3 linked regions of the Allobranchiibius huperziae genome follow. The protein of the gene in region 3 interacts with the protein of the main gene of each other region in a pairwise test. Links are inferred from orthologs where the notes say so. Each region holds a gene or a part of one and is shown on either strand. Other genes may lie near its edges.

Evidence for each region.
Region 1: the proteins of dnaN (region 3) and dnaE interact in binary tests that used the Escherichia coli proteins (3 or more experiments, as listed by UniProt). The link is inferred for Allobranchiibius huperziae from one-to-one orthologs.
Region 2: the proteins of dnaN (region 3) and rpe interact in binary tests that used the Escherichia coli proteins (3 or more experiments, as listed by UniProt). The link is inferred for Allobranchiibius huperziae from one-to-one orthologs.

Annotation. Positions count from the first base shown.
Region 1 is NZ_JACCFW010000001.1:2,199,331-2,205,512, reverse strand. The notes cover bases 838-4,913. They hold dnaE (DNA polymerase III subunit alpha), read left to right. Parts: upstream 838-1,146; coding sequence 1,147-4,713; downstream 4,714-4,913. Other genes in these bases: HNR15_RS10370 (S9 family peptidase), read left to right, coding at 4,715-4,913; HNR15_RS10380 (DUF1643 domain-containing protein), read left to right, coding at 838-946. Outside these bases: HNR15_RS10385 (RluA family pseudouridine synthase), read left to right, coding at 1-366; more of HNR15_RS10380, read left to right, coding at 425-837; more of HNR15_RS10370, read left to right, coding at 4,914-6,182. UniProt on the Escherichia coli protein: DNA polymerase III is a complex, multichain enzyme responsible for most of the replicative synthesis in bacteria. This DNA polymerase also exhibits 3' to 5' exonuclease activity. The alpha chain is the DNA polymerase catalytic subunit.
Region 2 is NZ_JACCFW010000001.1:1,528,476-1,533,486, forward strand. The notes cover bases 838-3,742. They hold rpe (ribulose-phosphate 3-epimerase), read left to right. Parts: upstream 838-1,915; coding sequence 1,916-2,569; downstream 2,570-3,742. Other genes in these bases: HNR15_RS07285 (RsmB/NOP family class I SAM-dependent RNA methyltransferase), read left to right, coding at 838-1,904; ribD (bifunctional diaminohydroxyphosphoribosylaminopyrimidine deaminase/5-amino-6-(5-phosphoribosylamino)uracil reductase RibD), read left to right, coding at 2,955-3,742. Also shown: fmt (methionyl-tRNA formyltransferase), read left to right, coding at 1-396; more of HNR15_RS07285, read left to right, coding at 393-837; more of ribD, read left to right, coding at 3,743-3,971; HNR15_RS07300 (riboflavin synthase), read left to right, coding at 3,972-4,595; HNR15_RS07305 (nicotinamide mononucleotide transporter family protein), read left to right, coding at 4,592-5,011. UniProt on the Escherichia coli protein: Catalyzes the reversible epimerization of D-ribulose 5-phosphate to D-xylulose 5-phosphate.
Region 3 is NZ_JACCFW010000001.1:3,459,324-3,464,316, forward strand. What follows is about bases 1,291-4,177. They hold dnaN (DNA polymerase III subunit beta), read left to right. Parts: upstream 1,291-2,112; coding sequence 2,113-3,243; downstream 3,244-4,177. Other genes in these bases: dnaA (chromosomal replication initiator protein DnaA), read left to right, coding at 1,291-1,481; gnd (phosphogluconate dehydrogenase (NAD(+)-dependent, decarboxylating)), read left to right, coding at 3,469-4,177. Outside these bases: more of dnaA, read left to right, coding at 45-1,290; more of gnd, read left to right, coding at 4,178-4,377; DNA replication/repair protein RecF, read left to right, coding at 4,470-4,993. UniProt on the Escherichia coli protein: Confers DNA tethering and processivity to DNA polymerases and other proteins. Acts as a clamp, forming a ring around DNA (a reaction catalyzed by the clamp-loading complex) which diffuses in an ATP-independent manner freely and bidirectionally along dsDNA.

The DNA.
Region 1 (6,182 bases), 1.3 Mb from region 3 along the record:
GCCCCGATCGGGCGGCACCCCGGGCACGACTACAAGTTCGCGGTGCTCGGGGCGGGGCGACCCAGCGTGACGCACTACGAACTGCTCGAGGCGTTCCGGTCGATGTCACTGCTCACGATCCACCTGGAGACCGGCCGCACCCACCAGATCCGGGTGCACTTCGCGGCGCTGCACCACCCGTGCGTGGGCGACCCGATGTACGGCGCCGACCCGACCATCGCCAAACGGCTGGGCCTGGCCCGTCAGTGGCTGCACGCGCGGGCGCTGGGGTTCATCCATCCGGGGTCGGGGGAGTACGTGACGTTCGAGAGCCCGTACCCGGCCGATCTGCAGCACGCGCTCGACCTGGTCCGCGCGGGAGACTGACCCCGCCCGTCCGGTCAGCCCACGCAGACCGTGAACCACGCACTCAGGACGGCTCAGCATGAGCGGCGACGACCTGTTCGCCTCGTCATCCGACGCGAGCATCTGCGGCTGCGGCCGGCACCGGTATCGGCTGTCCCGTCGCTGGGGATCGAAGGGCGGCCCGACAGCCACCTTCATCATGCTCAACCCGTCGACCGCCGACGCTGACGTCGATGACCCCACCATCCGCCGATGCATCGGCTTCGCCAGGCGCGAAGGCTGCACCGGGCTCGTCGTCGTCAACCTGTACGCCTGGCGCGCGACGAAGCCCGCGGACCTGTGGACCGCGGACGACCCCGTCGGCCCCGAGAACGACGAGGCGATCAGCGGCGCGCTGAGGCTCGCTCGCCTCCACGGTGGACCGGTCATCGCCGCATGGGGAGCCCACGCGCGCTCCGACCGGGTCGGGGCCGTCCGCGAGCTGACCAGGGGTGTCGTCGCCCTGACCTGTCTCGGCGTCACCGAAGGCGGGCACCCCCGCCACCCTCTGTATGTCCGCGGCGACCAACCCCTCGTGGAACTGCCGCACCCGTCACCCTGACCGGTTCGGCGTGGGTCGGATCGCCGACCGACGTCCTCGACCAACGACGGATTCGCCTCGTCGAGGACGCGGTGTCGGGCAGCGGTTGCGGGCACCGACCGCCACCCGCGCGAGTCCTCCGCCGAGTACCACGCGGCCCGTGCGCCCCACCGTGCGCGTCGGGGACCGGGGTGTCGGTAGACCGACCTAGACTCATCGCGATGTCTTCTTCGCCTGCCTCGAACTTCGTGCACCTGCACGTGCACACCGAGTACTCCACGCTGGACGGGGCGGCCAAGATCAAGCCGATGTTCGCCGAGGCGGAGCGGCTCGGGATGCCCGCCATCGCGATGTCGGACCACGGCAACATGTTCGGCGCCTACGAGTTCCAGCTGGCCGCGCAGAGCAGCCCCGTCCGGCCGATCATCGGCATCGAGGCCTACGTCGCACCCTCCACCCGGCACTCGCGCACCCAGGAGTTCTGGGCCGGCTCGCGCGACCGCGACGCCAACGTCGACGGCGAGGGCGGCAAGGACGTCTCCGGAGGCGGTCGCTACACCCACATGACCATGTGGGCGCAGGACGCGCGCGGGTTGCGCAACCTGTTCAAGCTGAGCTCGCTGGCCAGTTTCGAGGGCTACTACATGAAGCCCCGGATGGACCGGGAGCTGCTCGCCGAGCACGGCAGGGGCATCATCGCCACCACCGGCTGCCCCTCCGGTGAGGTGCAGACCCGGCTGCGGCTGGGTCAGTACGACGAGGCGATCGCGGCGGCATCGGCGTACCAGGACATCTTCGGTGCGACCAACTACTTCCTCGAGCTGATGGACCACGGGCTGTCGATCGAGCGGCAGGTGCGCGACGGCCTGCTGAAGATCGCCAGAGAGCTGCACATCCCGCTGCTCGCGACCAACGACAGCCACTACGTCACCGAGGACCAGGCCGACGCGCACGACAACCTGCTGTGCGTCGGAGTCGGCAAGAACAAGGACGATCCGCACCGCTTCAAGTTCAACGGGTCCGGCTACTACCTGAAGACCGCCGAGCAGATGCGCGAGCTCTTCGCCGAGCTGCCGGAGGCGTGCGACAACACCCTCGCCATCGCCGAGCGCATCGAGGACTACAGCGAGGTCTTCGCGCCCGTCGACCGGATGCCGCAGTTCCCCGACGTCCCCGAGGGCCAGACCCAGGCGGCGTACCTGCGCGAGCAGATCACCGTGGGTCTGAAGGAGCGGTACGGCGACGACCCCGGCCCAGAGGTGCTCGAGCGCATCGAGACCGAGATGGCCGTCATCGAACCGATGGGCTTCTCCTCCTACTTCCTCGTGGTCGCCGACATCTGCCGCTACGCGCGCGACAACGGCGTGCCGGTGGGCCCGGGACGAGGCTCGGCGACCGGGTCGATGGTGGCCTACCTGACTCGGATCACCGAGCTGGATCCGCTGGAGCACCAGCTGCTCTTCGAGCGCTTCCTCAACCCCGAGCGGATCAACCCGCCGGACGTCGACCTCGACTTCGATGACCGCCAGCGCGACAAGATGGTCCGCTACGTCACGACCAAGTACGGCGCCGAGTACACCGCGCAGGTCAACACCTTCAGCACCATCAAGGCCAAGGCCGCGGTCAAGGACGCCAACCGGATCCTGGGCTTCCCGTTCGCGCTCGGCGAGCAGATCAGCAAGGCCATGCCGCCGGACGTGATGGGCAAGGGCGTGCCGCTCACCGGCCTGTTCGATCCCAAGCACCCGCGGTACGCCGAGGCGACCGAGTTCCGGGCGCTCTACGAAGCGCAGCCCGAGGTCCGCAAGGTCGTCGACACCGGGCGTGGGCTGGAGGGGATGATCCGCGGCACCGGCGTGCACGCCGCCGCGGTGATCCTGTCGTCCGAGCCGCTGCTCGACCTCATCCCGATGCACCGCCGGGACAAGGACGGCACCATCATCGCCGGCTTCTCCTTCCCGCACTGCGAGGAGATGGGCCTGGTCAAGATGGACTTCCTGGGCCTGCGCAACCTCGGCATCATCGACCAGGCCCTCGGCAACATCGACACCAACCGCGGCGTGCACCTCACCACGGCCACCATCCCGCTGGAGGACGAGGCGACCTACCAGCTGCTGGCGCGCGGAGAGACCCTCGGTGTCTTCCAGCTCGACGGCGGGCCGATGCGCAGCCTGCTGCGCCTGATGGCACCGACCCGGTTCGAGGACATCGCGGCCGTGCTGGCGCTCTACCGACCCGGCCCGATGGCCGCCAACGCGCACATCAACTACGCCGAGCGCAAGAACGGCCGGCAGGCCATCACCCCGATCCACCCGGAGCTCAAGGACGCGCTCGAGCCGATCCTCGGCACGACGTACCACCTGCTCGTCTACCAGGAGCAGCTCATGGCCATCGCCCGCGAGCTCGCGGGCTACACCCTGGGCGGCGCCGACCTGCTGCGCCGGGCGATGGGTAAGAAGAAGATCGAGATCCTGGAGAAGGAGTTCGGCAACTTCGAGGCCGGCATGGTCGCCAGCGGCTACAGCGCCGAGGCGACCAAGGCGCTCTGGGACGTGATGCTGCCCTTCTCCGGGTACGCGTTCAACAAGAGCCACACCGCCGGGTACGGCCTCGTCTCGTACTGGACCGCCTACCTCAAGGCCAACTACCCGGCCGAGTACGCCGCCGCGCTGCTGACCAGCGTCGAGGGCGACAAGACCAAGATGGCCACCTACCTGGCCGACACCCGCAAGCTCGGCATCAAGGTGCTGCCACCGGACGTGAACGAGTCGGTCGCCGACTTCACCGCCGTCGGCACCGACATCCGCTTCGGGCTGGCCGCGATCCGCAACGTCGGCGGCAACGTCGTGGAGGCGATCGTCAAGGCGCGCGAGGAGAAGGGCCGCTTCGCCTCGTTCGAGGACTTCCTGCGCAAGGTGCCCGCCGTCGTCTGCAACAAGCGGACCATCGAATCGCTGGTCAAGGCAGGAGCGTTCGACGATCTGCAGCATCCGCGGCAGGGGCTGGTGCACATCCACGAGGCCTATGTCGACGCGGTCGCGGAGGAGAAGCGCTTCGAGGAGCGTGGGCAGGACTCCCTCTTCGGCGGGTTCGGCGACGAGGCCGCGATCGAGCTGGCGGCGCTGCCTGCGATCCCCGAGATCGAGTGGGACAAACCCACCCTGCTGGCGTTCGAGCGGGACATGCTGGGGCTCTACGTCTCCGATCACCCGCTCTTCGGGATCGAGCACATCCTGTCCCAGCACGCGGACATGTCGATCGCCCGTCTGCACGGCGAGGACGCACCCAAGGACGGCGCGCAGCTGACCATCGCCGGGCTGATCACGGGGATGCAGTTGAAGCGCAACAAGCGCGGTGAGCTGTGGGCGATCGCGACCGTGGAGGACCTCGAGGGCGCCATCGAGGTGATGTTCTTCGCGAAGACCTACATGACCGTGTCCACCATGCTCAACCCCGATGTGGTCTGCGTGATCAAGGGTCGCTTCCAGATGCGCGACGACGGCCCGCAGCTGATGGCCTCCGAGCTGACGCTGCCGGAGCTCAAGGGCGACGTACGCGGCCCGGTCGTGCTCACCATGCCCCTGGCGCGGGCCAACACCGGGCTCGCGCACAAACTGCGCACCGTGCTGGTCGAGCACCCCGGCGCCACCGAGGTGCATCTGAAACTGCATCAACCCGGTCGATCCGTCACCGTCAAGCTGGAGGACTCCTTGCGCGTCACCGCATCACCCGCTCTGTTCGGCGACCTCAAGGCGCTGCTCGGCCCGTCCTGCCTGGTAGGTGCATGAGATGGCACCCCACGAGGTCTCTGCACCCGTCGCCCGACGTACGCCGACGGTGCGCGAGCACCACGGCGACCGGTTTGAGGATCAGTGGGAGTGGTTGCGCGACAAGAACTCCCGCGAGGTCATTGCCCACCTGGAGGCGGAGAACGCCTACACGCAGGCGCGCACGGCGCACCTGCAGCCGCTCGTCGAGACCATCTTCGAGGAGATCCGCGGCCACGTCGTCGAGACCGACGTCGACGTGCCCGTGCGCAAGGGCGACTGGTGGTACTACTCGCGCACGGCGGAGGGTGCGCAGTACGCCGTGCACTGCCGCGCGCCCTACCTTCAGGGTGCAGCGCGCCCGGTGCCGGCCCCCGGCGCGCCCGTCGACGGGGAGGTCGTCCTGCTGGACGAGAACCACGAAGCCGGCGCACACGAGTTCTTCGAGCTGGGCGGCCTGGAGATCAGCCCCGACGGTCGCTTCCTGGCACTGCTGGTCGACGTCAGCGGTGACGAGCGCTACGACCTGCAGGTGCGTGACCTCGTCACCGGCGCGGTGCTCGACCAGAGCGTGCAGGATGCGCACTACGGGCTCGCGTGGTCCTTCGACGCGCGCACCGTCTTCTACATCCGCCACGACGACGCCTGGCGACCCCACCAGATCTGGCGTCACACCGTCGGCAGCGACCCGGCGGGGGACGTGCTGGTGCGCGAGGAGGCCGACCCGGAGTTCGGGATCGGCTTCGAGGTGTCGCGTGACGACCGCTGGCTGATCGTGGAGTCCGAGTCGCGCACCAGCAGTGAGGTGCTGCTGGGCGACCTGACCCGGCCCGACGCCGACCTGGTGATGGTCGAGCCTCGTGCAGCCGAGGTGGAGTACTCCGTCGAGGTCGACGGGGACCGGATCTTCATCGCGCACAACCTTCGTCGACCCGACTTCGACCTGGCCCAGGCTCCGTTGGCGACGCCCGGTCGGGCGCACTGGACCCCGGTCCTGCAGCTGGTGGACGACGAGCGGCTCGAGGGGGTCGACGCGTTCGCCGGCTTCGTAGCGGTGTCCCTGCGCTCCGGCGGCCTGCCGACCGTCCGGGTGCTGCCCAAGCACGGCGACGGGCTCGGCGACGCGGTGCACGTGCCGACCGACAGCCCGCTGGCCGTCGTACGCCTCGGTGCCAACGCCGAGTACGACGAGTCGACGCTGCGCCTGGCGATGGGCTCCTACCTGCTGCCCCCGAGCGTGCTGCAGTTCGACCCGGCGAGCGGTGACCTGCAGGTGCTCAAACAGCAGGAGGTGCCCGGATACACGCCGCAGGACTATCTGGAGGAGCGCCTCTGGGCCCGCGGCGACGACGGCACCCAGGTGCCGATCTCGCTGGTCCGCCGACGCGACGTCGTCGCCGACGGGAGCAATCCGGGCCTCGTCTCCGGCTACGGGTCCTACGAGATCCCCTCCGACCCGCGGTTCTCCGCGAGCCGCCTGTCGCTGCTCG
Region 2 (5,011 bases), 1.9 Mb from region 3 along the record:
GCCACGCTGGACACGCTGGCCCAGGGTGATCTCACGCCGATGCCGCAGCCCTCCGAAGGCGTCTCGCTCGCACCCAAGATCTCGGTCGAGGATGCCCGGATCCGGTGGCACGAGCCGGCGTTCGCCGTCGACCGCAGAGTCCGCGGAGTCACGCCGGCACCCGGTGCGTGGACCACGTTCCGGGAGGAGCGGCTCAAGGTGGGGCCGGTGAGCCTCCTCGACGAAGAGGTGCGCGACGCTCCCGGCGCGATCCGGGTGGGCAAGGCGGGTGTCGACGTCCAGACCGGCGCCGGAGCCGTGCGCCTCGGCACGGTGCAGCCCCAGGGCAGGAAGGCGATGCCGGCGGCAGACTGGGCACGCGGCTCCCGGATCGGCGAGGACGAGGTGCTCGGATGAGTGACGACGGCGGCGGCTACCGCGACGCGAAGGGGCGTCAGCGTCCCGCGGCGCGACGTCGCTCGAACGACGGTCGCTCGGCTCAGCGACCCACCGATCGGCGGCGTTCGGGTGACCCCGCCCGGCGCGTCGCCTGGCAGGTGACCCGCAACGTCGCGGACGGCGCGTACGCCAACCTCGACCTGCAGAAGCTGCTGCGCGAGGCCGGCCTGCACGGCCGGGACGCCGGTTTCGCGACCGAGCTGACCTACGGCGCGATCCGGATGCGCGGGCTTTACGACCCGATCATCGAGCGCTGCGCCGGCCGTCCGGTCGCGCAGATCGACGCACCGGTGCTCGACACGCTGCGGCTCGGTGCACACCAGCTGCTCGGCATGCGCGTGCCCGCGCATGCCGCGGCGTCCGAGACGGTGGCGCTGGCGCGCGAGGTCAATGGAGCGGGCGCCGCCGGCTTCGTCAACGCCGTACTACGCCGCGTCAGTGAACGCACCCGCGAGGAGTGGGTCGCCGAGGTCATCGCCGGCCGGGAACCGTTGGAGCGCCTGTCGATCGAACACTCCCACCCGATGTGGGTCGTTCGCGCGATGCGTGCCGCTCTGCTCGAGCGTGGCACGGCCACCTCCGACGACGTGGACGAGCAGCTGCTCGCGCTGCTGCAGGCCGACAACGCGCCACCCCTGGTGTCGCTGGTGGCAAGGCCCGGTCTGGCAACCGTGGAGGAGCTGGTCGCCGCGGGCGCTCACGCCTCCCAGCTGTCCCGGGTGGGCGCGGTGCTCGACGGAGGCGATCCGGCGCAGATCGACGCCGTACGCCGGATGCGTGCGGCCGTGCAGGACGAGGGCTCCCAGCTGCTCACCCTCGCGCTGGCCGAACCGGGTCTGGTCGAGGGGCGCGAACACCAGGAGTGGCTCGACCTGTGCGCCGGGCCGGGCGGCAAGACCGCACTGCTGGCGAACCTCGCGGCCGAACAGGGCGCTGTCGTCTTCGCCAACGAGGTCAGCGAGCACCGGACCACGTTGGTGCGCAAGTCACTACGCGCCACCCTCGAAGCAGGGATCGAGGTGATGATCGGCACCGGTGACGGGCGCGACCTGGGCGTCGAGGAGCCCGACACCTACGAGCGCGTGCTCGCCGACGTGCCCTGCACCGGTCTGGGCGCGCTGCGCCGCCGCCCGGAGGCGCGCTGGCGGCGTACGCCGTCCGACGTCACCCCGTTGGTGACGCTGCAGCGGCAGCTGCTGCTGTCGGCTCTCGCCACCACCCGGCCGGGCGGCGTCGTCGGCTACTCCACCTGCAGCCCGCACCTGGCCGAGACCTCTCAGCTGGTGGCATCGGTGGTGGAGCAGACGGGGGCCACTCTGCAGGACGCTCGCCCGCTCTTCCGCGACACCGCGGGCGCGCCGATCGAGCACCTGGGCAACGGTCCCGACGTGCAGCTGTGGCCTCACCTGCACGGCACCGACGCCATGTACTTCGCGCTGCTGCGTAAGCCGGAAACCCAGGACTGAGAGGACATTTCGTGCAGATCGCGCCGAGCATCCTGTCCGCCGACTTCGCCAACCTGCAGGCGGAGCTGCAGCGGATCTCCCATGCCGACTGGGCCCACGTCGACGTGATGGACGGGCATTTCGTGCCCAACCTGACGCTGGGCGCGCCGGTGGTGGAGGCGCTGGCCAAGGTCAGCCCGATCCCGCTGGACTGCCACCTGATGATCGATGACCCCGACCGTTGGGCCACGGACTACGCCGAGGCCGGCGCCGGCAGCGTCACCTTCCACATCGAGGCCGCGCACGACCCGGTGCGGCTCGCCCGCGCGATCCGCGCGGCCGGTGCGCGGGCGAGTGTGGCCATCAAGCCGGGCACGGAGTTCGCGCCGTACGAGGAACTGCTCGACGAGGTCGACATGGTGCTGGTGATGACCGTCGAGCCGGGGTTCGGCGGCCAGTCCTTCATGGCCGACCAGATGCCGAAGGTGGCGCAGGTGCGCGAGGCCGTCCGACGTCGCGGCGGCGAGATCTGGGTGCAGGTCGACGGGGGAGTCTCGACCGAGACCATCGAGCAGTGCGCCCGGGCCGGTGCCGACGTCTTCGTCGCGGGATCGGCCGTGTACGGCGCGGACGACGCGGCGGCGGCGATAGACCGCCTGCGCGAACTCGCCCAGAACTGCTGCTGATCGGCCGGCACCCGCGGTTGTCAGCGTCTTTCTGGTGCCGACGTCGGAGATCCGCTGACAACCGGTCCGCGGCGAGCGGCATGGTGACGCTGCGGTAACATCGCTGCAGAACGTGCTCCGGGGTCGGTGTAATTCCGAACCGGCGGTGACAGTCCGCGACCCGGTCCAGCTTCGATCAGTGGGCCGGTTGACCTGGTGGAATTCCGGGACCGACGGTGAAAGTCCGGATGGTAGGCAGCACGTGACCCGCTTCGGCGGGTCCGCGACACGCGTGTCGCGACGGAGCGCACCCTTTCGGGGGCTGCGTCCCGTCGCGGACCGCTATGTCGCCCATCGCCCTGGAGCCCGTGCCCGACCGGCCGGCCGACAGGAGTTGTGAAGCGCGATGGACACCCGATCCCGCGACGAGACCTTTCTGCTGCGCGCCCTCGAACTGGCGCAGCGCGGTCCGGCCGTCGACGCCAATCCTCGGGTGGGATGTGTTGTCGTCGCAGGCGATTCGGTCGTCGGGGAGGGATGGCACGACGGCGCCGGCACTGCGCACGCCGAGGTCATGGCCCTCGGCGCCGCAGGCGATCGGGCACGGGGAGCCACGGCGTACGCCACCCTCGAACCCTGTGCTCACGTCAGCCGCACCGGCCCGTGTGCCGAGGCGCTCGTCGAAGCCGGCGTACGCCGGGTCGTCTACGCCCAGTCCGACCCCAATCCCGCCGCCCGGGGTGGCGCCGCCGTGCTGCGCGACGCGGATGTCGAGGTGTCGGGCGGGCTCCTTGCAGCGGAGGCTGCCGCGCTCAACGCCCACTGGACCTTCGCCGTCGAGCACGAACGCCCCTACGTCACCTGGAAGTTCGCCGCCACCCTCGACGGGCGCAGTGCCGCGGCCGACGGCAGCAGCCGGTGGATCACCGGCGCGCAGGCCCGCGCCGACGTGCACCGACTGCGGGCCGGGGCGGGCGCTCTCGTGGTCGGCACCGGCACCGTCCTGGCCGACGACCCCGCACTGACGGTGCGTACGCCGGACGCGCCCCGCCGCCCGCCGACACGGGTGGTCGTGGGGGAGCGGGAGATCCCCGCCACCGCAATGGTGCTGGACGACGCCGCCCCCACGGTGCAACTGCACAGCCACGACCCGCACCTCGTGCTGAAACAGCTGCACGCGCAGGAGATTCGGCACGTGTGGCTCGAGGGCGGCCCCACCCTGGCGGCGGCCTTCCTACGGGCCGGGCTGGTCGACGAGGTCGTCGCCTACCTGGCGCCCGCGCTGCTCGGCGACGGCCCGACGGCGGTCGCCGGACTCGGCATCGGGTCCATCGACGGGATCCGCCGCTTTCAGCTGACCGAGGTCACCCGGCTCGGCGACGACCTGCGGCTACTGCTGCACCCGACGACGAAGGAAGCCTGAATGTTCACCGGCATCGTGGAGGAGCTCGGCTCGCTGGGATCGATCGAGCACGGCAGCGATTCGGCCGTCCTGCGCATCAACGGCGCGACCGTCGTGTCCGATGCGCGGCACGGCGCGTCCATCGCGGTCAACGGCGTGTGCCTGACCGTCGTCGACCACGACGAGCACGGGTTCACCGTCGACGTGATGGCCGAGACGCTGCGTCGCTCGAGCCTCGCCGGGATCGCGCCCGGCGACCCCGTCAACCTCGAGCGCGTGATGCCCGCCGACGGTCGCTTCGGCGGGCACATCGTGCAGGGCCACGTCGACGGCACCGCGCGCGTACTGGGTCGCGAGCCGGGGGACCGGTGGACCGTCGTACGGATCGAACTACCGCATCAGCTCTCGGCGTACGTCGTGGAGAAGGGGTCGATCACCGTCGACGGCGTATCCCTCACCGTGGCGTCCGTCGACGAGGACAGCTTCACCGTCTCGCTCATCCCCACGACCCTGGCGCTGACCACGCTGGGCCATCGCGCGGTCGGCGAGCCGGTCAATCTCGAGGTCGACATCCTCGCCAAGTACACCGAGCGCCTGCTCGCCGGACGCCTCGGCGCCCGGTCCGCCACCGAGGAGGACGCATGAGTTTCTTCCAGAACCTGTACGACGCGCACCTGACCATCTCCGGTCACGTGATCACCTGGCGCGAGATCGTCGGCAACCTCTTCGGCCTCGCGTCCGCGCTCGGCGGCATGCGCCGCAAGGTGTGGGCCTGGCCGATCGGCATCGTCGGCAACGCGCTGCTCTTCACGGTCTTCTTCGCGGTGGGCTTCACCGGTCACGGCGGCCAGGTGCTCTTCGGGCAGGCCGGGCGGCAGGTGTTCTTCATCCTCACCTCGGTCTACGGCTGGTGGGCATGGCGCCAGACCAAGCGCACCCGCAGGCAGGACGCGCCGGCGGTCGACCCGCGCTGGGCCACGGCCGGCGAACGGGCGGCGTACGTCGGGGTGTGGCTCGTCGGGCTGGTCGTCTGCTGGTGGCTCTTCAAGCTCATCGGCGCC
Region 3 (4,993 bases):
GGTGACCATCATGAGCTGACCAGGCAGCGAGGAGTACGACGACCGTGAGCGAATCGGACCACGATCTCGCCTTCGTCTGGCACTCCACCCTGATGACGCTGGAGGATTCCGGCATCGCCCAGCGCGACCGGGGCTACCTGCGCCTGGCCCGCCTGATCGGCGTCGTCGGTGAGACCGCCGTACTCGCGGTGCCCTTCGAACACACCAAACGCATCGTCGAGTCGGACCTGATCGACTCGGTGTCCGCGGCGCTCAGCGAGCAGCTGTCCCAGACCGTGACGCTGGCGGTGACCGTCGATGAGTCCCTGCGGCCGCCCGACCAGAGCGCCGAGGCCGGCGAACTCTTCCCGATCGACATCGTGGAGAAGCCCGCGCCGGTGGAGAAGCCGCCGGCACCGCCGGCCCGTGGTCCGGTCTCGACCAGCGCCCGCGGCGGTGCGGCGACCAACGACCCGCGACTGAACCCGAAGTACACCTTCGACACCTTCGTCATCGGTGCCGGCAACAGGTTCGCCTGCGCCGCGGCCCAAGCGGTCGCCGAGACGCCGGCGCGCTCGTACAACCCGCTGTTCATCTACGGCGACTCCGGACTGGGCAAGACCCACCTGCTGCACGCGGTGGGTCACTACGTGCGCAGCTACTACCCTCAGATGCGGGTGCTCTACGTGAACTCCGAGGAGTTCACCAACGACTTCATCAACTCCATCCGCGACGACAACGCCAGCCGCTTCCAGAAGCGCTACCGCGACGACGTCGACGTGCTGCTCATCGACGACGTGCAGTTCCTGCAGGGCAAGGAGAGCACCCAGGAGGAGTTCTTCCACACCTTCAACTCGCTGCACAACGGCGAGAAGCAGATCGTGCTGACCAGTGACCAGCCGCCGAAGCTGCTGAGCGGGCTGGAGGATCGGATGCGGTCCCGGTTCGAGTGGGGCCTCACCACCGATGTGAAGCCGCCGGACCTCGAGACGCGTATCGCGATCCTTCGCAAGAAGGCCATCGCGGACAAGATGGGGATCCCCGACGAGGTGCTGAGCCTGATCGCCAGCAGGGTGCCGAGCAACATCCGCGAGCTCGAGGGCGCGCTGATCCGCGTCACGGCGTACGCGTCGGTGTCGGCCCAGGAGATCACCATGGAGCTGGCGACGCACGTCCTGAAGGACCTGATGCCGAGCGCCAACCCCGGCCAGATCGGGGTCTCCACGATCATGGCCAAGACGGCGGCGTACTTCGACCTCACCGTCGACGATCTGTGCGGCTCGTCCCGCAGTCGCACCCTGGTGAACGCCCGGCAGATCGCCATGTATCTGTGCCGTGAACTGACCGACCTGTCGCTGCCGAAAATTGGTCAACAATTCGGTGGGCGCGATCACACCACGGTGATGCACGCGGACCGTAAGATCCGTCAGCAGATGGGTGACCGGCGTCACCTGTACGACCAGATCAGTGAACTGACCCTTCAGATCCGCCGCGCCACCTGACGCTCCGTCCACACAGTTGTCCACCGTTTTCTGGGGATAACTATGTTTCTCGACCCCTCAGATGTGACCTACATCACCTGACGTGCGGTCCGGAGTCGATATTCCCCACCCCGTTGTCCCCACCCTGTGGATAAGTCTGTGGGTAGCGCCGTTCCGCGCAACACGCCGCGTCACCTCCGCCTCGCGCCGGTCCATCCACAATTCCCTGGGGAAAACAACGCCAAACGGTGGATCGCGGCCCTTCTGCAAGGCCCCGTCGGTGTACGACGTGTGAACAGCGCCCGACCGTCCACCGGACCCCCGGTTCATCCACATCCACCACCCCCAACCGGTCCACAGCCCCCGGCGACCTGGTTGCCGCTCGTTCCGGCGATTTCCTGTCGTTCTCCACAGCATCCACAACCGCTACTACGACGACTAACGATTTCTGGAGATCCTGTTGCGCCCCGACAGCTGGGGAGAACGACAAGAGCCACGGGACCCGGACCGAACAACATCGATGGACCGCTTCGGTTGGCGGGCGGGTCCCTGCCGACTAGGGTCGGTCTGCGCCAGACGACCGCTGCCTGAAGCGAGCGCCGTCGACGCATCCCTGCACCCGAACGAGCAGCTACTGAGGACGGTCCGTGTCGTGAAGCTCCAGGTCGAACGCGATGTGCTTGCCGAAGCGGTCACCTGGGCCGTACGCGGCCTGTCCACCCGCCCGCCCGTACCGGTCCTGGCCGGTGTGCTGCTGGAAGCCGCCGAGGACTCGCTCACGCTGAGCGCCTTCGACTACGAGGTCTCGGCCAAGGTCACCGTCCCCGCTCAGGTCGACGAGCCCGGCGAGACCCTGGTGATGGGCCGGCTGCTGTCGGAGATCTCCCGGTCGCTGCCGGCCAAGCCGGTCTCGCTGGCCGTCGACGGGTCCAAGCTGACGGTCTCCTGCGGGTCCAGCCGGTTCGCGCTGCAGCAGATGCCCACTGCGGACTACCCCACGCTGCCGATCTCTCCGGAGCCCAGCGGTTCGGTGCAGGGCGACATCTTCACCCAGGCGGTCGCGCAGGTCTCCATCGCGGCCGACCGCGGCGACACCCTGCCGATCCTGACCGGTGTCCGGATGGAGATCGAGGGCGACAAGCTGAGCCTGTTGGCCACCGACCGCTACCGGCTGGCCCTGCGCGAGCTCACCTGGAACCCCAGCACCGCGGACGCCTCGCACGTCGCGCTGATCCCCGCGCGCACGCTGTCGGACACCGCTCGCGCCCTCGGCGCGTCCGGCACGGTCGGCATCGCCCTCGGTCACGCGGCAGGCGGTGAGGGCCTCGTGGGGTTCGAGGCCGGTCGACGCCGCAGCACCAGCCGACTGCTGGACGGGGAGTACCCGAAGGTCACCGCCATCTTCCCGACGAGCGTGGACACCGTCGCGGTGCTCAACACCGCCACGCTGACCGAAGCCGTCAAGCGCGTAGCGCTGGTGGCCGAGCGCAACGCCGCCGTACGGCTGCGCTTCAGCGAGGGCCAGGTCGGCATCGAGGCCGGTCAGGGCGACGACGCCCAGGCCAGCGAGGCCGTGGAGTGCAACCTGCAGGGCCCGGAGCTGGAGATCGCCTTCAACCCGCAGTTCCTGCTCGACGGCCTGGGAGCCATCGGCACGTCGTACGCGCGGATGTCCTTCACCCAGCCCAGCCGCCCCGCGGTGCTGTCGGGGCAGGCCGAGGCGGACGGCGACGCTGACGAGAGCTACCGCTACGTGCTGATGCCGGTGCGCTTCGCGAGCTAGACCGTGCGCAGCGCAGGTTGTGAGCGAGCACAGCGAGCACGCGGCCGCAGCGGAGTACGGTCGCGGCTCGCGAACGAAGGAACAACGAGCTGAATCCGCGATTGTCAGCGGATCAGTGGCATCTGCGTCAGTAGGACGCTGACAACCGAGCGGGAGTAGCGTCGGGCCCGAGATCGGCTCGCGGATCCTGCGAGTACCTGACCACTGGCGAACAAGGAGTTGGACATGCAGATCGGCTTGATCGGGCTGGGCAAGATGGGCGGCAACATGCGCGACCGCATCCGTGCCGCAGGTCACGAGGTCGTCGGGTACGACACCGACCAGAAGATCAGTGACGCCAAGGACCTCAAGGATCTGGTCTCCAAGCTCTCGGCGCCACGGGTGGTGTGGGTGATGGTGCCCGCCGGCAAGGTCACCGACTCCGTGATCAACGACCTGTCCGACCTGCTCGAGGCCGGCGACCTCATCGTCGACGGTGGCAACAGCAAGTTCACCGACGACGAGCGGCACGCCCAGGAGCTGGACAGGAAGGGCATCGCCTTCGTCGACTGCGGTGTCTCCGGCGGCGTGTGGGGCAAGGAGGCCGGGTACGGCCTCATGTGCGGTGGCAGCGACAAGGACGTGGAGCGCGTCATGCCGATCTTCGACGCACTGCGCCCCGAGGGCCCACGCGACGAGGGCTGGGTGCACGCCGGCGACGTCGGCGCCGGGCACTACGTGAAGATGGTCCACAACGGCATCGAGTACGGGATGATGCAGGCGTACGCCGAGGGCTACGAGCTGCTCGCGGCCAAGGAGATCGTCAAGGACGTGCCCGCCGCGTTCAAGGCCTGGACCCGCGGGACCGTCGTGCGGTCGTGGCTGCAGGAACTGATGGCGACCGCCCTCGCCAAGGACCCCGGTTTCGACAAGATCTCCGGTTTCGTCAACGACTCCGGTGAGGGTCGGTGGACCGTGCAGGAGGCCGTGGAGTACGGCGTGCCCATGCCGGTCATCTCCGCCTCGCTCTTCGCCCGGTTCGTCTCCCGCCAGGACGACTCCCCCGCGATGCAGGCCGTGGCCGCCATGCGCAACGAGTTCGGCGGGCACCCGGTCACCCTCAAGGGCCAGAAGGGCATCGTCACCGACCACTGAGCCGTCACCCCATGAGGTTCTTCGGGGTCGGGTGAGCGGGTCGGGGATCGGGCGGCGCTCTGTCGTGGTGCCGTGCTCCTAGACTTCCCACGGTGTACCTGCGACGGCTGACTCTGACCGGATTCCGGTCCTACGAGCAGCTCGAGCTCGACTTCGAGCCCGGCGTCACGACGCTGGTCGGGCGCAACGGACAGGGCAAGACCAACCTGGTCGAGGCCGTCGGCTATCTCGCCACCCTCGGATCGCACCGGGTCGCGACAGACCACCCCCTGATCCGCGCCGGGGACGAGCAGGCTGTCGTCCGCGCGATCGTGGTGCGCGACGGGCGTGAGCAGAGCATCGAGATCGAGATCAACCCCGGGCGGGCCAACCGCGCACGCCTGGGTCGAGGGGCTGCCGTCCGTCCGCGCGACATCCTCGGCAGTCTGCGCACCGTGCTCTTCGCGCCGGAGGATCTAGCGCTGGTCAAAGGCGACCCGGCCGGCCGCCGCCGCTTCCTGGACGACCTTCTGGTGGCGCGCCAACCGCGCTGGGCCGCGGCGCGCTCGGACTACGACAAGATCCTCAAGCAGCGCAACGCGTTGCTGAAGAACGCCCGCACGTCCCGGAACGATGC